3 regions of the Phycicoccus mangrovi genome follow, and region 3 is predicted to be linked to each of the others. Evidence: predicted binding sites of a transcription regulator. Region 3 holds the regulator's gene; each other region holds the start of a gene.

Region 1 (7,711 bases), on a different contig from region 3:
AGGGACGACTGGTCGCGATGGCCGGCGAGCGCATGCGGCCGCCCGGGTGGGGGGAGGTGTCGGGGGTGTGCGTCGCGGCCGAGGCGCGGGGCGCCGGCCTCGGGGCCCTCGTGACCCGTGCCGCCGCGGGCGCCATCGAGGAGCGCGGCGACCGGGCGATGCTCCACACCCGGCTCGGCAACGACGGCGCCGACCGGCTCTACCGGCGCCTCGGGTTCACCGTCCGTCGGCAGGTCGCCGTCGTCGTGGTCCGGCGCGACGGGTGAGCCCGACGGCCCGAGTCGTGGACACGTCGCTCGCCACCCCGCGACCCCTGTGGCATGCTCGACGTGTGCGTTCCTCGCGCCTCCTCCTTCGCTGCCGCGGCGGGGCCTGACATCGGCCGCCCCTCGTCGCGGAGCTCCTGCTGCACCCGGCCGGCCCCCGCAGACGAGACGAAGGCGTAGCGCAGAGATGATCCACCCCCAGCAGACCTCCGGGATGCCGACGGCGAAGTACCTGCCGTTCCAGGACCAGATCGAGGTCCACCTCCCCGACCGCACCTGGCCCGACCGCACGATGACGAAGGCGCCGCGCTGGTGCGCGGTCGACCTGCGCGACGGCAACCAGGCGCTCATCGACCCGATGGACTCCGAGCGCAAGATGCGGATGTTCAAGCTCCTCGTGCGGATGGGCTACAAGGAGATCGAGGTCGGCTTCCCGAGCGCCAGCCAGACCGACTTCGACTTCTGCCGCGAGCTCATCGAGGGCGGGCACATCCCCGACGACGTGACGATCCAGGTCCTCACGCAGAGCCGCGACCACCTCGTCGAGCGGACCTTCGACGCGATCCGCGGCAGCAAGCAGGCGATCGTCCACTTCTACAACTCGACCTCGGTCCTCCAGCGCCGCGTCGTCTTCGGGATGAGCGAGGACGGCATCGTCGACATCGCGCTCCAGGCCGCGCGCCTGTGCCGCAAGCTCGAGGAGACGGTGCCCGAGACCGACGTCTACTACGAGTACTCGCCGGAGTCCTACACCGGCACCGAGCTCGAGTTCGCCGTGCGGATCTGCAACGAGGTCATCGACGTCATCGACCCGACGCCGGACCACAAGATGATCATCAACCTGCCCGCGACGGTCGAGATGGCGACGCCCAACGTCTACGCCGACAGCATCGAGTGGATGATCCGCCACCTCGACCGGCGCGAGTCCGTCGTCGTCAGCCTGCACCCGCACAACGACCGCGGCGAGGGTGTGGCCGCCGCCGAGCTCGGCTACCTCGCCGGCGCCGACCGCATCGAGGGCTGCCTCTTCGGCAACGGGGAGCGCACCGGCAACGTCTGCCTCGTCACCCTCGGGATGAACCTCTTCAGCCAGGGCATCGACCCCGAGATCGACTTCTCCGACATGGCCGAGGTCCGGCGCACCGTCGAGTACTGCACCCAGCTGCCCGTCCACGAGCGCCACCCGTGGGGTGGCGACCTCGTCTACACGGCCTTCTCCGGCTCCCACCAGGACGCCATCAAGAAGGGCCTCGAGGACATGGAGCGCCGGGCGAAGGCCAAGGGCACGAGCATCGACGACCTCGACTGGGGCGTGCCGTACCTGCCGATCGACCCGCACGACATCGGCCGCTCCTACGAGGCCGTCGTCCGGGTCAACAGCCAGTCCGGCAAGGGCGGCGTCTCGTACCTGCTCAAGGCCGAGCACGGGCTGGACCTGCCGCGTCGCCTCCAGGTCGAGTTCAGCCACGTCGTCCAGCGCCGCACCGACACCGAGGGCGGCGAGCTCTCGGGCGCCGAGATCTGGGCGATGTTCGCCGACGAGTACCTGCACTCCGAGTCGCCCGACCACCGGTGGGGCCGGTTCAGCCCGGTCCGCTCGACGATCGCCGGCTCCGACGACGGCACCGACGTCATCGACGCCGTCATCCGGGTCGACGGGGTCGACACCCCCGTCCACGGCCGCGGCAACGGACCCATCGACGCCTTCACGGCGGCGCTCGCGACCCTCGACGTCGACGTCCGCGTGCTCGACTACCACGAGCACGCGCTGTCGGCCGGTGGCGACGCCCGCGCCGCCGCCTACGTCGAGTGCGCCGTCGGCGACCGCGTCCTCTGGGGCGTCGGGCTGCACGAGTCGATCGTCAAGGCGTCGCTGCGGGCCATCCTCTCCGCGGTCAACCGCGCCGAGCGCGCTCCCGCCGAGGGCTGAGCCCCGGTGTCCGGCACGGTCCTCGCGTGCGGGCTGGCGACGGTCGACGTCGTCCAGGTCGTCGAGGCCGTGCCGGGCCCGGACGAGAAGGTCGTCGCGCTCGCGGCCGACGTGACCGCGGGCGGCCCGGCGTGCAACGCGGCCCTGACCGCCGCGGCCCTCGGTGTGCCGACCCGGTTCGTCGGGGCGGTGGGCAGCGGGCCGCTGTCGGCCGTCGTGCTGCGCGAGCTCGCCTCCGGGGGCGTCGCGGTGACCGACCTTGCGCCCCCGGCCTTCGAGCCGCCCCTGTCGACCGTCCTCGTGACCCAGGCGTCGGGAGAGCGGGCCGTGGTGTCGCGCAACGCGGTCGGGGTGGCGGGCCTCGCAGCGCCGTCCGACTCGGCGCTCGACGCCCTGCTGGACGGGGTGGCGGCGGTGCTCGTCGACGGGCACCACCTGCCGGTCGCCGTGGCGGTCGCACGGGCCGCCCGGAGACGGGGCGTGCCGGTGCTCCTGGACGGCGGCTCGTGGAAGCCGGGGCTCGAGGAGCTGCTGGCCGAGACCGAGCTGGCCGTGCTGTCGTCCGCGTTCGCGGTGCCGGACGAGCCGAAGTCGGCCGACGTGCTCGGGGCCGTGCTGGCGGCGGGTCCGTCGTGGGCGGCGGTGTCCGACGGCGCCGGGCCGGTGCGCTGGCGCTGGGCGGGCGGGGTCCACGGCGAGGTGCCCGTGCCGGTCGTCGACGTCGTCGACACCCTCGGCGCCGGTGACGTCCTGCACGGCGCGCTGCTCGCGGAGCTCGGCCGCGGGGGAGCCACGGACCTGCCCGGCTCCCTCGCCCGCGCGGTGGAGGTCGCCTCGCGCTCGGTCGCCCACCCGGGCGCCCTCGGCTGGGCGCGGCAGCGATGAGTTCGTGCCCCGGGACGGGTCTGTCCTGACATGGACCCGATCCTCGTGATGCCCAACCTCCGCGTCTCCGACCTCGACGCCGCCGAGCGCTGGTACACCGCGCTGCTCGGGCGGGGGCCCGACGAGCGCCCGATGGACGGACTGCTCGAGTGGCGCCTCGGCCCCGGTGCGGGCCTGCAGGTCTGGCGCGAGCCGCACGCGGCGGGTCGCTCCGGCTGCACGATCGCCGTCGCCGACCTCGACGCCGTCGCCGCGCGGTTGACCGAGGCCGGCGTCGCCCACGAGGGTGTGGAGCAGGCGAGCAGCGTCCGCATCCTGCGGCTCGCCGACCCCGACGGCAACCGCGTCGTCCTCACCGACTGACCGCCCCCCGAGGAGCACCGATGGCCGACACCGTCGACGAGTACCTGGCCGGCTTCGAGGGCGAGGTCCGCGAGCGGCTCGACGCGATGCGGCGCGTCGTCCACGAGGTGGCGCCCGACGCGGTCGAGTCGATGGCCTACGGGATGCCCGCGTACAAGCTCGACAAGAAACCGCTGGTCTACTTCGCCGGGTTCGCGCGGCACGTCGGCTTCTACGCGACCCCCAACGGGCACGAGGCCTTCGCGGAGGAGTTCGCCGCGTACCCGCAGGGCAAGGGCTCGGTGCAGCTGCCGCTGGACCGGCCGCTGCCGCTCGAGCTCGTCCGTCGGGTCGTCGAGTTCCGCGTCGCGAGCATCCGCGGCTGACCGGCCTCGGGCGTCAGCGCACGCCCCGGACCCGGAACTGGATGCTGATGCGCGGGCCGACGGGGCGGGCGGTCTTCGGGACGGCGTGGTCCCAGGTGCGCTGGCAGGAGCCGCCCATCACGAGGAGGTCGCCGTGCCCGGCGGCGAACCGGCGGGAGGCACCGCCCTCGCGCGGGCGGAGCAGGAGGTCGCGCGGGGCGCCGACGGACAGGATCGCCACCATCGTGTCCTGGCTGCGGCTGCGCCCGATGCGGTCGCCGTGCCACGCCACCGAGTCGTGCCCGTCGCGGTAGAGGCACAGGCCGGTGGTGACGAACGGCTCCCCGAGCTCGGCGGCGTAGTGGGCCGAGAGGGCGTCGCGGGCCTCCTCGAGCGCGAGGTGGGGGAGCGGGTCACCCTCGCCGTAGAAGGACAGCAGGCGCGGGGTGTCGACGACCGAGTCGTACATCTGCCGCCGCTCGGCGAACCACGGGACGTCACGGCGCAGCGCCTCGTAGAGCTCGTCGGCGCCACCGACCCATCCGGTGCGCTCGTCGACCCAGGCGCCGTGGTCGAGCACCGTGCGCCGCACCGACCTGCCGAGCGGCCGGACCTCGATGCCGTCGGCGAGGTCGAGGAGCGAGCCCTGGAGCACTGCCATGCCGCGAGCGTATCCCGGAATCGAACACGTGTCCAGAGGTCTCGCCGCACGTTCGACGCGCGCGGGAGGGGCCGGGTCCGCGACCGGCGGGCGCGCGGTGCCCGCTGCGAGAGTGGCGCCATGAGCGAGGAGAACGCACAGGTCGTGGCCGTCGTCGGTGCCTCGGGGGTGCTCGGCGGGCTGGTCGCGCGGGGGCTGCAGGAGCGGGGGGCCACCGTCGTCGCGGTCGGACGGGACGCAGGTCGGCTGGGCGAGGCCGTCCCGGGGGCGACCCAGGTGGTCGGCGAGATCGGGGACGCCGCGCTGGGGGACCGGCTCGTCGCGCACTGCCGCCAGGAGCACGGACGGCTCGACGGGGTGGTCAACGCGGCGGGCGTCGTCGCCTTCGGGACGCTCGTCGACACCGACGACGCCGTCATCGAGGAGCTCTTCCTCACCGACGTCATCGGCCCGCTCTTCCTCGCGCGCCGGGTGCTGCCCGCCCTGGCCGAGACCAAGGGCTACCTCGCGAACCTCAGCGCGGTCGTCGCCGAGGCGCCCCTGCCCGGGATGGTCGCCTACGCCGCGGCGAAGGCGGCCCTGACCGCCGCCGACCGCTCGCTCGCCCGCGAGGCCCGCCGCAGCGGCGTGCAGGTCATCGACCTGCGGCCCCCGCACACCGAGACCGGGCTCGCGACGCGCCCGCTGGCCGGGACGGCGCCGTCGCTCCCGCAGGGGCTCGAGCCCCAGCGGGTCGCGCAGGTCGTGCTCGACGCGATCGAGCAGCGCACGGCCGAGGTGGCATCCGGCGACTTCGCCTGAGCTGCAGGCCTACTCCTCCTCGTCGGCGCGCTCGTCGTCGTCGTCGTCCCACGTGATCGACAGGGACGAGCCGTAGGCGCTCCCGGACATCGGCGCGTAGGCGAACCATCCGCCGCCGTCCGCGCCGGGCGGCGGGGGCGGGTCCCAGAGCACCTGCTCGCGGGTGGCGGCCTCGCGCAGCGGAGCCAGGGGGAGGGAGGCCGCGCTCTCGGGGACGCCGAGGTGGTCCCAGCGCACGACGAGGTCGAGCGCGTCACCGTCGGGGAACGGATGGAGCCACCACGAGCGGCTGGAGCGCAGCGCGTCGCCCTGGCCGCCGGTCTGCGCGAGGGTCGAGGGGCCGGCGTCCTCGTCCGGAGCGCCGTGCGGGGGGCGGTGGCCGAGGCGCGTCCCGTCGGCGAGCCGGACGCCGACGCGCGGCTCCTGCTGCTCCCAGACGTGCGCGACGTCGTCGACCGGTCGGGTGGCGCCGGGCCGGACCCACGTCTCGACCTCGATCTCGAGACCCCGCGAGTAGGCACGCGCCCGGGTCGCCCGGACGACGACGTCGGCGCTGGTGAAGATCTCGACGTCGAGGGGGACGGTCACGCCCACGACGTGCCGCGGCGGCATCCACGGGATGTCGTACTCGGGCTGATCGTGCTCGTGCTCCTCCGGCTCCGGCCACGGGTCGAAGAACGGCTGCTGCGTCATCCCGGCAGCGTAGGGCGCGGCGGTGTCGCCGGGGTGGGGTTGGATGGTCGCGTGCCCGTCCCGCCCCTGACCGAGGAGGTCGTGTCCGCGCCGGTCGACGTGCCGGCGCTGCGGGCCTGGCTCGTCGCGCACGCCGTCGACGGCGTCGAGACGACCAGGTCCGGGGCCGGCGGGAGCATCCACCGGCGGGCGGTCGGGGACGGGTGGCTCGAGGTCGTGCTGCCGGGGTCAGGTGCGCCGGTGCTGCGCTCGGGTGGACCGGGTGCGGCGAGCGCCCTGGAGGCGGGGCGGCGGTGGCTCGGGCTCGACCTCGACCCGGCGCCGGGGGTCGCGGCGCTCGCGGACGACCCCGTCCTCGGGGCGCTGGTCCGGGTGCGGCCCCACGTGCGCGTGCCGGGGGCGCCCGACCCGTTCGCGGCCGCGGTCAACGTCGTCCTCGGGCAGCACGTGTCGCTCGCGGCCGGCCGGGTGTTCGCGACCCGGCTGGCGGCGCTGCTGCCCGTCGAGCCGGTGGCGCTCGCGGCCGCCGACCCCGACGAGCTGCAGCGAGCGGTGGGCGTCACCGGCGCCCGCGCCCGCACGCTCGTGGCCCTCGGGGCCGCGGTGGCCGGGGGGCTGTCGCTCGAGCCCGAGCCCGACCCCGTGCTCCGGGCCGCGCGACGGGCCGAGCTCCTCGCGCTGCCGGGGGTCGGCCCCTGGACCGCTGACCTCGTGATGATGCGCTGCCTGCGCGACCCCGACGTCTTCCTGCCCGGCGACCTCGTCCTGCGCAAGGCGCTGGGCGGGGTCGCGGCCCGCGAGGCCGCCCGCCTGGCCGAGGCGTGGGCGCCGCACCGCAGCCTCGCCGTCGTGCACCTGTGGACCCACCACGCCCTCGACCCACGCTGACGCCGGCGGACGTCGGGGCGGGGATCGTGGCGTCCCTCGTGGCGCGAGACCGGGGGTGATCACCCCACGTCCCGCGCCACGAGGCGCGCCTCGGTCGCGGACGGGCTTGTCGTGCCTCGGTCTGGGGATGGACCGCGATAACCGCGCACGTGCGGCCTTGTCGAGTTCTGGGAGGGGGTCGGACAGCGATAACCCCGCACGTGCGAGGTCGTCGTGCGCTGGGAGGGGGTCGGACCGCGATAACCGCGCACGTGCGGGCTTGTCGTGCGCTGGGAGGGGGATGGACCGCGATAACCCCGCACGTGCGAGGTCGTCGGCGGGGCGGCGTCGGGGATGTCGGTGCGGGGGCGGATGATGGTGCGGTGCCCCTCTACCGCGACGAGGCGATCGTGCTGCGCACCCACAAGCTGGGTGAGGCCGACCGCATCGTCACCGTCCTGTCCCGGCGCCTCGGCAAGCTCCGGGTCGTCGGCAAGGGCGTGCGCCGCACCCGCTCCCGGTTCGGGGCGCGGCTCGAGCCGGGGATGCACATCGACCTCCAGTGCTACGAGGGTCGCACCCTCGACACCGTGACCCAGGTCGAGACGATGGACCCGTGGGGCGAGGCGATCGCCCGCGACTACCCCGCGTGGACGGCGGCCACGGCGGTGCTCGAGACCTGCGACCGGCTGACCGAGGAGCGCGAGCCCGCCCTCCAGCAGTACCTCCTGCTCGCCGGGGCGCTGCGCAGCCTGGCCCACCGCGAGCACGACCCCGGCCTCGTCCTCGACGCCTACCTCCTGCGGGCGATGGCCATCGGCGGCTACGCCCCGAGCTTCCACGACTGCGCCAAGTGCGGCGCGCCCGGCCCGCACCGCGCCTTCCACGTCGCGGCCGGCGG
Region 2 (7,711 bases), on a different contig from region 3:
CCGCCGCCACCACCGGCAAGGTGGCCGCGGTCATCAAGGGCCTGGACAACCCGTTCTTCCAGACGATGGAGAAGGGCATCCAGGACACCGCGAGCGCCGACGGCACCGACGTGACGATCCAGGCCGCCGCCGCCATCACCGACACCAGCGGCCAGGCCGACAAGCTGACCGGCCTCGCCGGCCAGGACTACAAGTGCTTCGTCGTCAACCCGATCTCCGGCACCAACCTCGTCCAGGGCATCGCGCAGATCGCCGCCAAGGACGTCCCGATCGTCAACATCGACAGCCCGGTCGAGGCGGACGCCGCCAAGGCCGCCGGCGCGAAGATCGCGACCTACATCGGCACCGACAACAACGCCGCCGGCCAGCTCGCCGGCAAGCAGATGGGCACCCTCCTGCCGGACGGCGGCGCGGTCGCCCTCGTCGGCGGGATCGCCGGCGACGTGACGAGCGGCGCCCGCCTCGACGGCTTCACGGCCGGCAAGCCGGCCAACATCAGCATCGTCCAGACCGTCGCCGCCGACTGGGACCGCCAGACCGCGCTGACCAAGGCGACCGACATCATGCGCGCCAACCCCGACCTCAAGGGGTTCTTCGCCGCCAACGACGACATGGGCCTGGGCATCGCCCGCGCGATCGCCAACGCCGGCAAGACCGGGCAGATCAAGGTCATCAGCGTCGACGGCAACAAGGACGCGTTCGAGGCGATCAAGAGCGGCGGCATCGACGCCGTCGTCGCCCAGTTCCCCTACGTCGTCGGCAAGATGGGCCTCGAGGCCTGCGAGGCCGCGATGAAGGGCAAGACGCTCCCCGAGAAGGTCGACGCGCCCGTCCAGGTCGTCACCAAGGACACCGTGGACGCCGCGCTCTCGGCGGCGCCCAAGCCGGGCGAGGCCTACGACGACCCGTTCGCGGAGCTCCTCAAGTGACGGCCCCGACCGTGACCCCCGCCGCCTCGTCCACCGCCCCCTCGTCCGCCGCGCCGGCGGACGAGTCGGGCCCCCGCCCCCGCACCGGCTGGCGCGACGTCGCGAACTGGGCCGACTGGGCCGCGCTCGTCGGGCTCGTCGTCCTCGTCGTCGTCTTCCAGGCGCTCAACCCGACCTTCCTCAGCGCGGGCAACATCCAGTCGATGCTCGTCGCGGCCGCGATCCTCGTCGTCCTCGCCGTGGGCCAGACCTTCGTCGTCGCGACGAGCGGGATCGACCTCTCGATCGCCTCGACGATGACCCTCGCGGCCGTCGTCCTCGGGATCGTCTTCACCTCCGGCGCCGGCCTGCTGCCCGCGGTCGTCGCGGCCGTCGTCGCCGGCGGCCTCGTCGGGCTCGCGAACGGCCTGCTCGTCGCCCGCGGCAAGATCACCGACTTCATCGTCACCCTCGGGTCGCTCTCCGCGGCCTCCGGGCTGGCGCTGGTCCTCTCCGACGGCAAGCCGGCGACGATCATCAGCGCGCCGCTGCTGCGCCTGTCGACCGGGTCCGTCGGGATCATCGGCTACTCGGTGGTCGTCGCGGCGGTCATCGCCGTCGTCGCCCACGTGGTCCTGTTCCACACCCGGTTCGGCACCCACGTCCTCGCGACGGGGGGCAACGCCGAGGCGGCCAACGCCACCGGCGTGCGCACCGCCCGGGTCAAGACGGCCGTCTACGTCATCGCCGGCCTGCTCGCCGGGGTCGGGGCCGTGCTCCTCGTCGCCCGGGTCGGCGCCGCCGAGCCGGCGGCCAACACGGCCTTCCTGCTCAACAGCGTCGCGGCGGTCGTCCTCGGCGGGGTCAGCCTCTTCGGCGGACGGGCCACGGTGCTCGGGCCGGTCATCGGCGCGCTCCTGCTCACGGCGCTCGTCAACGGCCTGACCCTGCTCGGGGTCTCGCAGTTCTACCAGCCCCTGTCCGTCGGCGTCGTCGTCGTCGCGGCGGCCTTCCTCACGAGGTTCCAGAAGTGACCAGCACCCAGACCGCGGGGACACCCCTCGCCCACGACGTCCCCGCCGACGCGCTCCTCGACGTCCGCGACGTCAGCCTCTCGTTCGGCCAGGTCCGTGCGCTGCGCGACGTGACGATGCACGCCCGCCGGGGCGAGGTCACCGCGATCGTCGGCGACAACGGCGCCGGCAAGAGCACGCTCATCCGCTGCATCAGCGGGATCCACCGCCCCGACGCCGGCACCATCCGGTTCGACGGCGCGGACACCGGCTTCCGCTCACCCGAGGACGCGCGGGAGGCGGGCATCGAGACCGTCCACCAGAACCTCGCGCTCGTCGAGGACCTCACGGTGTGGCAGAACCTCTACCTCAACCGCGAGCTGACCCGCGGGGTCGGGCCGTTCCGCGTCCTCGACCGGAAGGCGATGCGCGCCGGCGCGGCCGAGAAGGTCTCCGGCCTCGCGGTCAACGTCCCCGCGGTCGGCTCGCGGGTGCGGCGCCTCAGCGGTGGGCAGCGGCAGGCGGTCGCCATCTGCCGGGCCGCCGGGTTCGCCTCGAAGCTCATCATCATGGACGAGCCGACGGCCGCCCTCGGTGTCCAGGAGACCGCCAAGGTCGAGCGGCTCGTCGAGGACCTGCGCGCGCAGGGCCACGCGATCGTCCTCATCAGCCACAACTTCGCCCAGGTGCTGCGGCTCAGCGACGCCGTCTGGGTCATGCGGGCCGGGCGCTGCGTCGCCGGCCGCCGCACCGCGCAGACCGACGGCGACGAGATCGTCGGCCTCATCACCGGCGCCCGCCCGGGCGACCACGAGACCGTGCCCGCCGGCGCGGCCTCCCCGACGGAAGGACCCACCCCGTGACCGCGAACCCCCTCGGCATCCACGCCCTCGTCTGGGTCGGTGACACCTCCCCGGAGTCCGTCGCCGCCGCCGTCGAGCGCACCGCTGCGACCGGCTTCGACCTCCTCGAGTTCTCGCTGCACGACTCGGTCAACCTCGACCGCGCGGCCACCCGGGCCGCCCTCGAGGCCCACGGGCTGCAGGCCGCCTGCTCGCGGGGGCTCGCGCCGGACGCCGACGTCTCGAGCGAGGACCCGGCCGTCGTCTCCCGCGGCGCCGAGCTGCTCCAGGAGTCGCTCGCGGTGACGGCCGACATCGGCGGCACCGTCCTCACCGGTGCGCTGTACAGCGCCTTCGGCAAGGCGGCCGCGCCGCTCACCGCGAAGGGCCGGGCCAACGTCGTCGCCGTCCTCAAGGACCTCGCCGTCGACGCGGCCGCCCGCGGCGTCACGCTCGGGCTCGAGGTGTGCAACCGCTACGAGACCAACGTCGTCAACACGGCGCGCGACGCGGTGCGCCTCGCCGACGACATCGGCGCGGACAACGTCGTCGTGCACCTGGACACGTACCACATGAACATCGAGGAGGACTCGATGAGCGACCCCGTGCGCGAGGTCGGCGACCGCCTCGGCTACGTCCACGTCGGCGAGAACCACCGCGGCTACCTCGGCTCGGGCCACCTCGACTTCGAGGGCTTCTTCGGGGCGCTCGCCGACATCGGCTACCGCGGACCGGTGACCTTCGAGTCGTTCTCGTCGGCCGTGCTCGCCCCGGGGCTGAGCAACGACCTGGCCATCTGGCGCAACCTGTGGTCCGACGGCACCGACCTCGCGCGGGAGGCGCACGGCTTCCTCACGGCGGGCCTGGACCGGGCCCACGCCGCCGTCGCGCGATGATGGGCCGATGAGCGCCGGCCCCCGACCGTCCGACACCGTCCACCAGGGTCTCGGCGAGCTCGCCGACCTCGCCGAGACCCTCGTCGAGTCGGCCGGTGACGGGCGGGCGCTGCTCGGCGTCGCCGGTGTGCCGGGGGCGGGCAAGTCGACGCTCGCGGAGGCGCTCGTCGCCGAGCTCGCCCGGCGGCACGGGGACGGCTGGGTGGCTCAGGTGCCGATGGACGGCTACCACCTCGCGGACGTGCAGCTCGAGCGACTCGGCCTGCGCGACCGCAAGGGCGCCCCGGCCACGTTCGACGCGCTCGGGTACGCGGCGCTGCTGCGCCGCCTGCGGGAGGACCCCGAGCGCGACGTCTACGCGCCGGGGTTCGAGCGGGTGCTCGAGCAGCCGATCGCCGGCGCCGTGGTCGTGCCCGGCGGGACGCGACTCGTCGTCACCGAGGGCAACTACCTTCTGCTCGAGGGCGACTGGCGCGAGGCGCGTGAGGCCCTCGACGCCGTGTGGTTCGTCGACGGTGACGAGGAGGTGCGGCGCCGCCGGCTGCTGGCCCGGCACGTGGAGTTCGGCAAGTCGCCGGAGGAGGCCGCGGCCTGGGTGGCGGCGGTCGACGACCGCAACGCCGAGCTCGTGCGCGAGCGGGCCGGAGCGGCCGACCGGGTCGTCCTCGTCACCGACGGCGGATGGTCGGTGTCCGGAGCCTGACGCGGAGCGACGCCGGCCCCGAGCGGGGCCGGCGTCGCCGTGCGGGTGGGGTTCTCGCTCAGTCGGACTGGCCGTAAAGGCCGGCCAGCGTCGAGCCCTCGGCCCAGTGGATGTTGCGGATTGGGTTGCGGGGGTCGTCGAGGCCCTTGTTGTAGGTGTACGCGCCGCTCTCGTAGAGCGCCCACACGTGGGCGTTGCCGTTCGAGCTCCCGTACGCGAGGCCCTCGATCATCGACGGCGCCCGCATGCAGAAGGACGTGGCATCGGTGATGTCACCGGCCGACGCGGTCGAGCGGACCCAGACGTTGCCGCGGTCGTTGCGGCCGTAGGAGGTGGCGAAGACGAACCGCGAGCCGACCGTCGTCATCCCCTGGGTCTTGGCCGGGACGGTGCGCTTGGTGCTCGTGTAGGTGAGCGACCCGTCGCTGTTCGGCCGGTAGCGCCACATGCTCTGGTGGCTCGTCTCGGAGAAGTCCCCGGTCCACACGTAGCCGCCCTGGGTGCCGAGGAACGAGGCCTTGCCCGCCACGTTCTGGTCGTCCTTCGGGGTGTAGGTGTGGTTGTTGTTGGCCGCCAGCAGGACCGACCTCACGCCGGACGCCGACCAGTAGCGGACGATGCCCTCGCCGCCGACGTACACGTGGCCGCCCGCGACGGCGATGCCGCCCGCGTGGGTGGTGGGGATGAGCATCCGGCCCAGGCTCTCGCCGCGGTCGGGGCCGCTCAGCCACACGCCGAAGACCGCACTCGGACCGTCGGGCGTCCCGTTGCCGTTGTCGTCGTGGTACGCCGAGATGAGGAGGACGTCGTCGGTGCCGCGGAAGTCGTTCCAGTAGGCGAGGCCCTGCGGCACGTAGCGACCGTCGAGCAGGCCGGCCGGGATCGCGACGCTGTTGTGGAAGGTCTCGTCGTAGGTCGCGCTCGCGGACGGGCCCGGGTAGAAGTCCGAGCTGCCCGTGGTGGTGCGGCACATCGCGTCCTCCGCGACGGCCGCGCTCGGCGTCGCGACGGTGACGAGCCCGCCGAGCGTCACGGCCGCCAGGGTGGCGGCCAGGGTCTTCAGTCGTGCCATGGTCGTGTGGTCTCCCCTCGTCGGGCGGTGCCGGTGCGCCGCCGTGCGGCCGACTGTAGGCCCCCCGACCCCTCCACGACATGGGGAGCGCTCCCCGGGTCCCAGGGCTCCTGACCGGTGCCGGTCCGGCGAGGTGTGCGGGCCCAAAAATCCTGTAGCGCAGCCGATTCCGGTCGGTCGAACCCTTGTTCGAGAAGGCTCTCGGCGGTACGATGGAGCGCGAGGGGAGGGGGAGCGGATGCCATCCACCAGCACGGGCCGGCCGGGTCCCGACGACGTCGTCGAGGCGGCGCGCAGGGCGCGACGGCTGGTGGGCGCGGTCCTCTCCCCGGCGGACTCTCTTGGGTCGTGCGAGGAGTGGGCCACCGCCCTCGGCGAGCTCCGGGCGCTGGCCGACGTCGTCGAGGCGGCCGAGGCGGAGGTGGCCGTCCGTCTCGCGGCGATCGAGCCGCTCGTCCTCGAGACCGGCGAGCTCGTCGAGACCCACCGCGCCCCCGGCCACGTCTCGCTCGACGCGCCGTCGATCGTCTCCGGGGTGCTCGGGATGACGGCCGTCCACGCCGAGCGCTGGGTGCGCGACGCCGTCCGCCGGGTCGCCGACGGGCCCGAGGGGACCGGCACGGAGACCGGTCTCGGCGCGCTCCACCTCGCCATGGCGCAGGGGCGCCTGGACGGCTACCGCGCGGGTGTCGTCGCCCACGAGCTCGAGGAGGTCCCGGCGCAGGTCGCCTCCACCGTGCTCGAGGCCGTCGACGCGTACCTCGGCGTCGAGGACGCGCCGCGCCTGCGCCGTCGGGTGCGGCGGGTGCTGGCCCGCATCTCACCGGACCTCCTGCGGCAGAGGGCGGTCCGGGCCCGTGCCGCGTCGTCGCTGCGTCGGTGGGTCGACGAGCCGGGCACCGACACCTGGCTCGGCACCTTCCCCTCCGAGGAGGCCTGCCGCGCGTGGGCCACCATCGACGCGCTGGCACAGCGGCTCGTCGCCGACGGTTCGTGCGAGGGCATCGACCGGGCGCGGGCCCGTGCGCTCACCGACCTCGTGACCGGCAGTGCGACGATCGACCTCCGGGTCCACGTCGTGACGGTCGTCCCGGGCGGCGCCCCTGACGACGAGGTCCGGCCGGCGCGGTCGGCAGCCGACAGGCGACCGGATGACCTCGTGGCCGTGCACGGCGCAGCGCCCGGCGAGCCCGTCCTCGTCGCCCGCGACTGGCTGGAGCGCGCCGTGGCCGCCACCTCTTCCCGCGCCGACCACCTCGGGCGGGTCGTCGTCGACTCCTCGAGCGGTGCCCTCGTGCCGGTCGGCGACACCGGCGCTGACGCCTACCGGCCGGGGGCCGTGCTCGTCCGGCTGGTGCGGGCGCGGGACGGACGCTGCCGCTTCCCCGGCTGCCACGTCGCCGCCCGGTTCTGCGACCTCGACCACGTCGTGGCCTGGCCGGCCGGACCGACGGCGGCGTCCAACCTCGTGTGCCTGTGCCGGCGGCACCACCGCACCAAGCAGCGGCCCGGCTGGGCGGTGACTCTCCACCCGGACGCGACGACGACCTGGGTCGACCCCGCCGGGCGTCGGCGCACCACCGAACCCCTCGACCATCGGCCGGTCGTCCTGCCCGACACCGGGTTGGACGCCGACCCGCCACCGCGCCCGCCCGGTGCGGCGCCGAGCGACGCACGCCACTCCGCCCTCGAGCACCGGCTCGAGCACGGTGGTCCGCCGCAGCCGTCGCGTGGCTGCGGCGTCGAGATCCACCGCCCCCGCGGCCGACCTCCGCGCCCGCTCGTCGTCGACCTCGCACCGCACCACCGGCGGCGCCGCTCGACGCCGCCCGCGTCACCCCCGTTCTGAGCCGCCCCGTGGGCCCTGCACGGGCGTACCGTCCCGAGGATGAGCATCCGCCTCGGCTACCAGATCCCGAACTTCACCTACCCCGGGGGCGAGCCCGCGCGCATCGTGCCGACCGTGGTCCAGCAGGCGCAGGAGGCGGACGCCGCGGGCGTCGACGCCGTCCTCGTGATGGACCACTTCTACCAGCTGCCCGGCATCGGCGAGCCGGACCAGCCGATGCTCGAGGCCTACACGCTGCTCGGCGCGCTCGCGACGGCCACCGAGCGGGTGCAGCTCTCGACGCTCGTCACCGGCAACACCTACCGCAACCCGACGCTGCTCGCGAAGGAGGTGACGACCCTCGACCTCGTGAGCGGCGGCCGCGCGGTGCTGGGCCTTGGCGCCGGCTGGTTCGAGCTCGAGCACCGGCAGCTGGGCTTCGAGTTCGG
Region 3 (7,711 bases):
CTGCGGGTGGTCACCGCGCGCTGACCGCGCGTCAGATCGAGAAGGTCGGCTCCGGCTGGCGGACCGTCGGCGCCGTCGACTGCGACCCGGCGCTCTCAATGAGCGCCTCCAGCGTGGCCCGGACCGCCGGCACGCGCCCGAGGTCGGGGGTCGTCAGGGCCGTGATGGTCCGGCGCGACGCGGGCTCCATCGGGAGCGCGACGACCTGGTCGTGGTGGACCGTGCGCAGGATGAGGTCGGGGATGAGCGCCACGCCGAGCCCCTCGGCGACCAAGCCCATGACGGCGACGTAGTCCTCGGTCTCGTAGGCGACGTCCGGCCGGAACCCGGCGGCGTCGGCGAGCTGGACGAGGTGCCCCCGGCAGCGCGGGCAGCCGGCGATCCACGGTTCCTGCGCGAGCTCGGCGAGGTGGGCCGTCGCCTCGTGCGCCGCCGGGTGCTCGCGCGGCATCGCGAGGCGCACCTCGTCCTCGAGCAGCGGGGTGACGACGAAGGCGTCGAGGTCCTCCTCGCCGCGCGTGGCGTCGGTGCCCTCGTAGGAGAAGGCGATCGCGAGGTCGCACTCGCCGGCGCGCAGGGCGGCGATGCTCTCGGGCGGCTCGGCCTCGGTGAAGGTGATGTGCACGTCGGGGAAGCGCTGCTTGACGAGCGAGAGCGCCCGCGGCACGAGGGTCGCCGAGGCCGACGGGAAGGCCATGAGCCGCACCCGGCCGCTGCGCAGCCCGGCGATGGCCGCCACCTCCTCCTCGGCGGCGTCGAGCGCGGCGAGCACCGGGCCGGCGTGGCGGGCGAGCACGCGGCCGGCCTCGGTGAGCCGCACGTTGCGCCCGACCCGCTCGACGAGCACCGTGCCGGTGCGCTGCTCGAGGCGGCGGACCATCTGCGAGATGGCCGGCTGGGTGTAGCCCAGCGAGGCGGCGGCGGCGGTGAAGCTGCCCTGCTCGGAGATGGCCCGCATGACGCGGAGGCCGGCGGCGTCGATCATGGGCTCATCCTATAAGCGGGCGTTATCGACCGGCCTGGTCTCGCAACGCGGCGTCATCCGCGGCCGCTCCCCGGGGCGGTGTCGGCGGCGCGGGGGATACTGGCGCCATGCCGGAGACCCCCAGCGCGCCCCCCGGCGCGACGCTGCGGCTCGCCGGGCGCGACGAGGTCGGCCGCACCCCCGACTGGGCGACCCGGCCGCTGCCGCCCGAGGCCCGCGAGCCCGCCGCCGTCGCGCGGCTCGCCGACCTGCTGCGCGCGCACCCCGGCACCCTCGTCCTCTCCGGGGCCGGGATGTCCACCGACTCCGGCATCCCGGACTACCGGGGCCGCGACGGCACCCGTCGGGTGATGCCGATGCAGCACGGCGAGTTCTGCGCCTCGAGCGAGAACCGGCAGCGGTACTGGGCGCGCTCGTTCGTCGGCTGGCAGCGCTTCTCGCGCGCCGAGCCCAACCGCGGCCACCACGCCGTCGCCGCGCTCCAGGAGGCGGGGCTGCTCGGCCCGGTCATCACCCAGAACGTCGACGGCCTGCACCAGGCGGCCGGCTCGCACGACGTCACCGAGCTTCACGGCACCCTCGCCGAGGTCGTCTGCCTGACCTGCGACGACCGCACCGGCCGCGAGGAGCTCCAGGCGCGGATGGCCGCCGCCAACCCCGGCTTCGAGGAGCGGGTGCGCGGCGAGGCGCCGGACGGCTCGCAGGTGAGCAGCCAGATCCGGCCGGACGGTGACGTCGTCCTGCCCGAGGACGCCGTGGCCGGCTTCCGGCTGCCGCTCTGCCTCGTCTGCGGCGCCGACACCCTCAAGCCCGACGTCGTGTTCTTCGGCGGCTCGGTGCCGCGCGAGCGGGTCGACACCTGCTTCGCGCTGACCGACGCCGCGCCCGCGCTGCTCGTCCTCGGCTCCTCGCTCGCCGTGATGTCGGGGCTGCGGTTCGTCCGGCACGCCGCGCGCCGGGGCATCCCCGTGGCGGCCGTGACGCGGGGCCCGACCCGTGGTGACGAGCACATGGCCCTGCGGGTCGACGCGCCCCTCGCCCCGACGCTCGAGCAGCTGCTGCGCGACGGGGCGGCCGCGTGACCGAGGCCGAGATCCGTTCCGCCACACCGGCCGACCTGCCAGGCATGGCCGTCATCTACAACGACGCCGTCCGGCACACCGTCGCCACGTTCGACCTCGAACCGCGCCCCGACGACCACTACGCCGACCGCGTCGCGTCCACCCGACCCGGTGACCACGTCCTCGTCGCCGTCGCGCCCGACGGCGACGTGCTCGGCTACGCGTTCTCGGGCACCTACCGGCCGCGCGCGGCGTACGACGGCACCCGCGAGGTGTCGGTCTACCTCGCCGACGCCGCTCGCGGGCAGGGCCTCGGCCGCCGGCTCTACGCCGAGCTGCTGCGGCGGGTCGACGCCGACGGCGTGCACACGTGCGTCGCCGTCATCGCCCAGCCGAACCCGGCGAGCGAGGCGCTGCACCGCGCGCACGGGTTCGAGCACGTCGGCACGCTCCGCGAGGTCGGGTTCAAGCTCGGGCGCCGCGTCGACACCGCATTCTGGCAGCGCCCGCACCCGGACGGGCGCTGAGCGCCGGCGTCACTCGGGGCGCACGTCGTGGATCGGCTCCTTCGGGAGGCGCTTGACCTTGCGCGTGCGCCGGCGGCGGCTCGGGATCATCGAGCGCATCTCCTCGAGCTTGCCGAAGCAGAGCATCCGGTCGCCGGCCTCGAGCACGTGGTGGCTGTTGGGGTTGGGGATGACCATCGTCCCGCGGTGCAGCGTCAGCGCGGTGATGTCACGCTCACGAAGACCGCTGTCGCCCAACGACTTCCCGACGAGGTCGGATGCCTCGTGCACCGCGATCTCCGCCACGCCGTAGCCCGTCGAGACGGTGAGGCGCTGGCGCACGTCGATCTCGGGGAAGGCGACCTGGTTGTCGATGTGGTCGATGATCGCGCCCGCGACGTCGAGCTTCGTCGCGGTCTCGATGCCCTCGAGGCCGGGGGAGGAGTTGACCTCCATGACCTGCGGCCCCTCGTCGCTCTCGAGCATGTCGACACCGGCGACCCGCAGGCCCATGATCTGCGCGGAGCGGACGGCGGCGCGCTCGAAGTCGGGGTCGAGCTCGACCGGCTCCACCGACCCGCCGCGGTGCACGTTGGACCGGAACTCGTCACCCTTGGCCACCCGGCGCATCGCGGCGACGACCCGGTCGCCGACGACGAGCGCGCGGATGTCGCGGCCCTTGCTCTCCTTGACGAACCGCTGGATGAGCACGTTCTGCTTCGTCGACTGCAGCGTCTCGATGATGGCCTCGGCGGTCTTCATCTCCGGGGCGAGGATGACCCCGATGCCCTGGGTGCCCTCGAGGAGCTTGATGACCACCGGCGCGCCGCCGACGCGCTCGATGGCGGGGATGACGTCGGCACGGTCGCGGACGAAGGTCGTCGGCGGCATCCCGATGTTGTGCCGCGACAGGATCTGGGTGGCGCGCAGCTTGTCCCGCGAGTTCGCGATGCCCCACGAGGTGTTCGGCGTGTAGACGTCCATCTGCTCGAACTGCCGCACGACGGCGGTGCCGAAGTAGGTGATGGAGTTGCCGATCCGCGGCAGGATCGCGTCGTACGTCGAGAGCCGCTTGCCCCGGAACTGCAGGTCCGGCTCGTCCCCGGACAGGTCGATGCCGAAGCGGAGGGTGTTGAGGACCTTGACCTGGTGGCCACGGTCCTGGGCGGCGGTGCGCAGGCGCTGCGTACTGTACGAGCGAGGCGCGCGGGAGAGGATCGCGAGCTTCATGGTTTCCCGACGGGAGAGGACGGATGACGGACAGCCATTCCTACACCCTCGCGGGCTGGCGCGAGTGGGTCAGCCTCCCGACGATCGGCGTGCCGTGGGTCAAGGCCAAGCTCGACACCGGCGCGCGGTCCTCGTCCATCCACGCCTTCGACCTCGAGGACCTCGAGCGCGACGGCGAGCGGTGGGCCCGCTTCCGCATCCAGCCGTGGCAGCGCTCCGAGGCCGACGCCGTCCAGTGCGAGTGCCCGGTGCTCGACGTGCGCGAGGTCCGCTCGTCCTCCGGCCACGCCGAGGAGCGGCTCGTCGTCGCGATGGACCTCGTCCTCATGGGCCGCACGGTCGCCGCCGAGATGACGCTCGCGCGGCGCGACGAGATGGGCTTCCGGATGCTCGTCGGCCGCGAGGCGCTGCGCCAGGGCTTCGCCGTCGACCCCGGCCGCTCCTACCTCGGCGGCCGCCCACCGCTCGCGATGCGCCGGCGCAACCGGGGGAAGGCCTGATGGCCCGGCGCCCCCTGCGCCCCTCGTTCGAGATCGGCCACGTGCGCGTGCGGGCCGGGCGCACGCAGTCGGTGTCGCTGCCGATCACCCGCCTGGTCACCGGCGCCGACGTCGAGCTGCCCGTCCGGGTCGTCCACGGGCGCGAGGAGGGGCCGACCGTGTGGGTCGACGCCGCCATCCACGGCGACGAGGCCGTCGGGGTCGAGGTGGTGCGACAGGTCGTCGCCGGGCTCGACCCGAAGACGTTCTGCGGCACCCTGATCGCCGTCCCCATCGTCAACGTCCTCGGCTTCTCGGCGGGGCAGCGTTACCTGCCCGACCGCCGCGACCTCAACCGCTCCTTCCCGGGCTCGCCGCGCGGCTCGCTCGCCGGGCGCATCGCCCACCTGTTCATGACCGAGGTCGTCGACAAGTGCGAGGTCGGCATCGACCTGCACACCGGCTCGGACCGGCGCACCAACCTCCCGCAGGTGCGCGCCGACCTCGAGGACCCGCGCACCCGCGCGCTCGCCGAGGCCTTCGCGGCCCCCGTCATGCTCAACGCCAGGCTGCGCGACGGCTCGCTCCGGTACGCCGCCCGCGAGCGGGGCGCCACCGTCCTGCTCTACGAGGCCGGCGAGGCGTGGCGGATGGACCGCTGGGCCGTCGACGCCGGCGTGCTCGGCGTGCGCCGCGTGCTCGCCGCGCTCGGGATGACCGAGCCGGTCGCCGAGGACCCGCCGGCGCCCTCGGCGGTCTCGTTCCGCAGCGGCTGGGTGCGGGCGCGCGGCACCGGCATGCTCCACCTCGAGGTCGCGCTGGGGGAGCGGGTCGAGCGCGGGGCGCGCCTCGGCGGCCTCTTCGACTCGCTCGGCAAGCGGGTGCGCCTCGTGCACGCCGACCGGTCCGGCATTGTCATCGGGCGCACCGAGGCGCCGCTGGTCAACTCCGGCGACGCGGTCGTCCACATCGCCGAGGTCGAGGACTGACGCCGGCCGGCCTCAGACCCGGCGCAGGACCGCGGTGACCTTGCCGAGGATCGTCGCGTGGTCGCCGTCGATCGGCTCGAAGGCCGGGTTGTGCGGCATGAGCCAGACCTTGCCGTCGCGCCGCTTGAAGGTCTTGACGGTCGCCTCGTTGTCGAGCATCGCCGCGACGATGTCGCCGTTCTCGGCGGTGGGCTGCTGGCGGACGACGACCCAGTCGCCGTCGCAGATGGCCGCGTCGACCATCGAGTCGCCGACGACCTTGAGCAGGAAGAGGCTGCCCTCGCCGACGATCTGCTTCGGCAGCGGGAAGACGTCCTCGACGACCTCCTCGGCGGTGATCGGCACACCGGCGGCGATCCGGCCGAGGACCGGGACGTAGGAGGCCTCGGGGCGCTCGTCGCCCTCGCCGGTGACGTCGACCACCTCGTCGGGCTCGGGGCGGCGGTAGCCGGAGCCCTGGCGGTCGGGGGAGACGACCTCGATGGCGCGTGGCCGGTTGGGGTCGCGCCGCAGGAAGCCCTTGCGCTCGAGCGCCGAGAGCTGGTGGGCGACCGAGCTGGGGGAGGTGAGCCCGACGGCCTCGCCGATCTCGCGCATGCTCGGCGGGTAGCCGTGCCGGTCGACGGCGTTGCGGATGACCTCGAGGATCTTGCGCTGGCGGTGGGTGAGGTCCCCGCCGTCGCCGCGGTCGGGCATCTCGTGGATGTCGGCGTTCCTCGGACGTGCCATCTCGACCCCTTCGCTGCGGCCGCCCCGTGCCGACGGGGGGCCTGACCGGTGTTTTCGCAGGTCAGACGGTCTGTCGGTGGTGACATGCAGTCTGATCTGCATGCGGACATCCTACGAGCGACGGGCGTCGAACTCAAACATGTGTTCGACGCGTGTCTTGTCCGCCTCGAACGTGCGTGCTATAACTCGTACAGACGTTCTATCGAACACCGGTTCGACGGTGGCCCCGGCCGCCGGGATGGAGGACATGATGAGCGCGATCGCCTGGGACCCCACCGACCTCGGCCCCACCCGCCCCGTGCCGCCGCGCCGCCCGCGGCTGGTCGTCCTCGAGGGCGGTGGCCAGGGAGGCCGTGCGGCGCGCGCCGCGCAGCCGGCCCTGCGGATCACCCGCCGCGGCCGCCTCGTGCTGCTCGTCCTCGCGACGCTCGCGCTGACGGCCGTCCTCGGCCTGCGCGGCCTCGGGGGCGCCGGCGCGGTCGAGCCCGCGCACACCGTGTCGGTCTCGCCCGGCCAGACACTGTCCGAGATCGCGGCCCGCGAGCTGCCCTCGATGTCGATCAGCGACGGCATCGTCGCCATCCAGCTGGCCAACGGCCTGAGCACGGCCCAGGTCCGCGCCGGCCAGCAGCTGGTCGTCCCCGCGGGCTGAGCCGCCGCGGGGGCGCCCGGTCGGGCGCGCCACGATCCCCGAGTCCCTCGACCCGACTCGGACGCCGGAGGGCGTCGTCTCCCGTGCAGGAGAGACGGCGCCCTCCGTGCTGTGCACCGGCAGGCCGCTGTCAACGCGCCACGCTCGGCCGAACGGGGGAGGTCGCATCCCCCGAGACGTCGGACCTCCCGGTCCCATCGGCCCGCCGGTCGCGTGCGGCGCTGCGCGACCCTCCTGTGCACCAACAGACTTCATGACATGCGGACACGTCGTCGCGGCTCCTACCGCCTCACCCACCACCCGGTCGTCCAGTGCGGCGGCCAGGGCCGGTGGCTCTGGTCGTGCGGCTGCGGAGCGCGCGGGTCCGCCACCTCGGGCGGCTGGCACGGTGCCTACACGGCGGCACTCGTGCACCACAGCCTGAGCCCCGGGGAATGAGACGTGCGGCCCGGGGATACACAGAGGGTCCCCGGGTCGCACCCCTCGTCGTCGCTGGCTCTCCACCGACGCGACGACGGAGCGGGCGGCGCTGGCTGTCGCCTGCAGGGAGGCCGCGGCCCCGCGCCGTCGGGGATCGCAGGTCCCCCCACTCCGACCCCCGACCGGGTCCGGGTGGGGGGATCGGCCGTCCCCCGCCGGCTTAGGCCAGGGCCTTGCGCATCACGAGGCGTGGCATCCCGCTCGCGGTGGCGTCGGTGACGCCGACCTCCTCGAAGCCGGCCCGCGCGAACATCGCCCGTGTCCCGACGAAGGCCATCGTCAGGTCCATCCGCCGCTCGCCGGGGTCGACCGGGTGCGCCTCGACCGCCGGCGCCCCCTGTGACCCCGCCCAGGCCACGGCGCCCTCGATGAGGTGCGCCGTCACGCCCTGGCGCCGGTGGCCGCCGCGGACGACGACACAGACGATGCTCCACACCGGGACGTCGTCGACCGGGTGGATCCTCGTCGAGTGCACGAGGCGCGGGATGTCGCTGCGCGCGCCGATGTTGCACCACCCGACCGGGACGCCGTCGCGGTAGGTGACGACCCCCGGGGGCACCTCGCGCTCGCAGAGCCGGCGGGCGGCCTGCTCACGGCTGC

What was found. The regulator LexA, encoded in region 3, represses DNA repair genes until DNA is damaged. The targets are predictions, from matches to a motif close to TCGAACANNTGTTCGA.
Region 1: KMZ30_RS16780 (alpha-ketoglutarate-dependent dioxygenase AlkB) is a predicted target of LexA. The motif match lies at 4,470-4,485, and genes of this name have one in related genera.
Region 2: KMZ30_RS13890 (HNH endonuclease signature motif containing protein) is a predicted target of LexA. The motif match lies at 5,612-5,627, and genes of this name have one in related genera.

Annotation. Positions count from the first base shown of each region.
Region 1 covers NZ_JAHHWP010000018.1:113,926-121,636, reverse strand. The annotation lists gene KMZ30_RS22440 (GNAT family N-acetyltransferase) at 1-266, shown strand, start outside; gene leuA (2-isopropylmalate synthase) at 454-2,196, shown strand; gene KMZ30_RS16795 (PfkB family carbohydrate kinase) at 2,203-3,081, shown strand; gene KMZ30_RS16790 (VOC family protein) at 3,112-3,444, shown strand; gene KMZ30_RS16785 (iron chaperone) at 3,465-3,809, shown strand; gene KMZ30_RS16780 (alpha-ketoglutarate-dependent dioxygenase AlkB) at 3,823-4,449, opposite strand; gene KMZ30_RS16775 (SDR family NAD(P)-dependent oxidoreductase) at 4,570-5,250, shown strand; gene KMZ30_RS16770 (hypothetical protein) at 5,260-5,943, opposite strand; gene KMZ30_RS16765 (DNA-3-methyladenine glycosylase family protein) at 5,995-6,831, shown strand; gene recO (DNA repair protein RecO) at 7,194-7,711, shown strand, end outside.
Region 2 covers NZ_JAHHWP010000015.1:87,076-94,786, forward strand. The annotation lists gene KMZ30_RS13860 (substrate-binding domain-containing protein) at 1-929, shown strand, start outside; gene KMZ30_RS13865 (ABC transporter permease) at 941-1,942, shown strand; gene KMZ30_RS22385 (ATP-binding cassette domain-containing protein) at 1,939-2,784, shown strand; gene KMZ30_RS13875 (sugar phosphate isomerase/epimerase family protein) at 2,781-3,659, shown strand; gene KMZ30_RS13880 (nucleoside/nucleotide kinase family protein) at 3,667-4,362, shown strand; gene KMZ30_RS13885 (hypothetical protein) at 4,421-5,434, opposite strand; gene KMZ30_RS13890 (HNH endonuclease signature motif containing protein) at 5,673-7,283, shown strand; gene KMZ30_RS13895 (LLM class F420-dependent oxidoreductase) at 7,323-7,711, shown strand, end outside.
Region 3 covers NZ_JAHHWP010000026.1:68,694-76,404, forward strand. The annotation lists gene KMZ30_RS20235 (ComEC/Rec2 family competence protein) at 1-24, shown strand, start outside; gene KMZ30_RS20240 (LysR family transcriptional regulator) at 32-985, opposite strand; gene KMZ30_RS20245 (NAD-dependent protein deacetylase) at 1,093-2,067, shown strand; gene KMZ30_RS20250 (GNAT family N-acetyltransferase) at 2,064-2,573, shown strand; gene KMZ30_RS20255 (RimK family alpha-L-glutamate ligase) at 2,583-3,782, opposite strand; gene KMZ30_RS20260 (ATP-dependent zinc protease family protein) at 3,806-4,282, shown strand; gene KMZ30_RS20265 (succinylglutamate desuccinylase/aspartoacylase family protein) at 4,282-5,250, shown strand; gene lexA (transcriptional repressor LexA) at 5,263-5,979, opposite strand; gene KMZ30_RS20275 (LysM peptidoglycan-binding domain-containing protein) at 6,230-6,631, shown strand; gene KMZ30_RS20280 (hypothetical protein) at 6,890-7,069, shown strand; gene KMZ30_RS20285 (GNAT family N-acetyltransferase) at 7,272-7,711, opposite strand, start outside.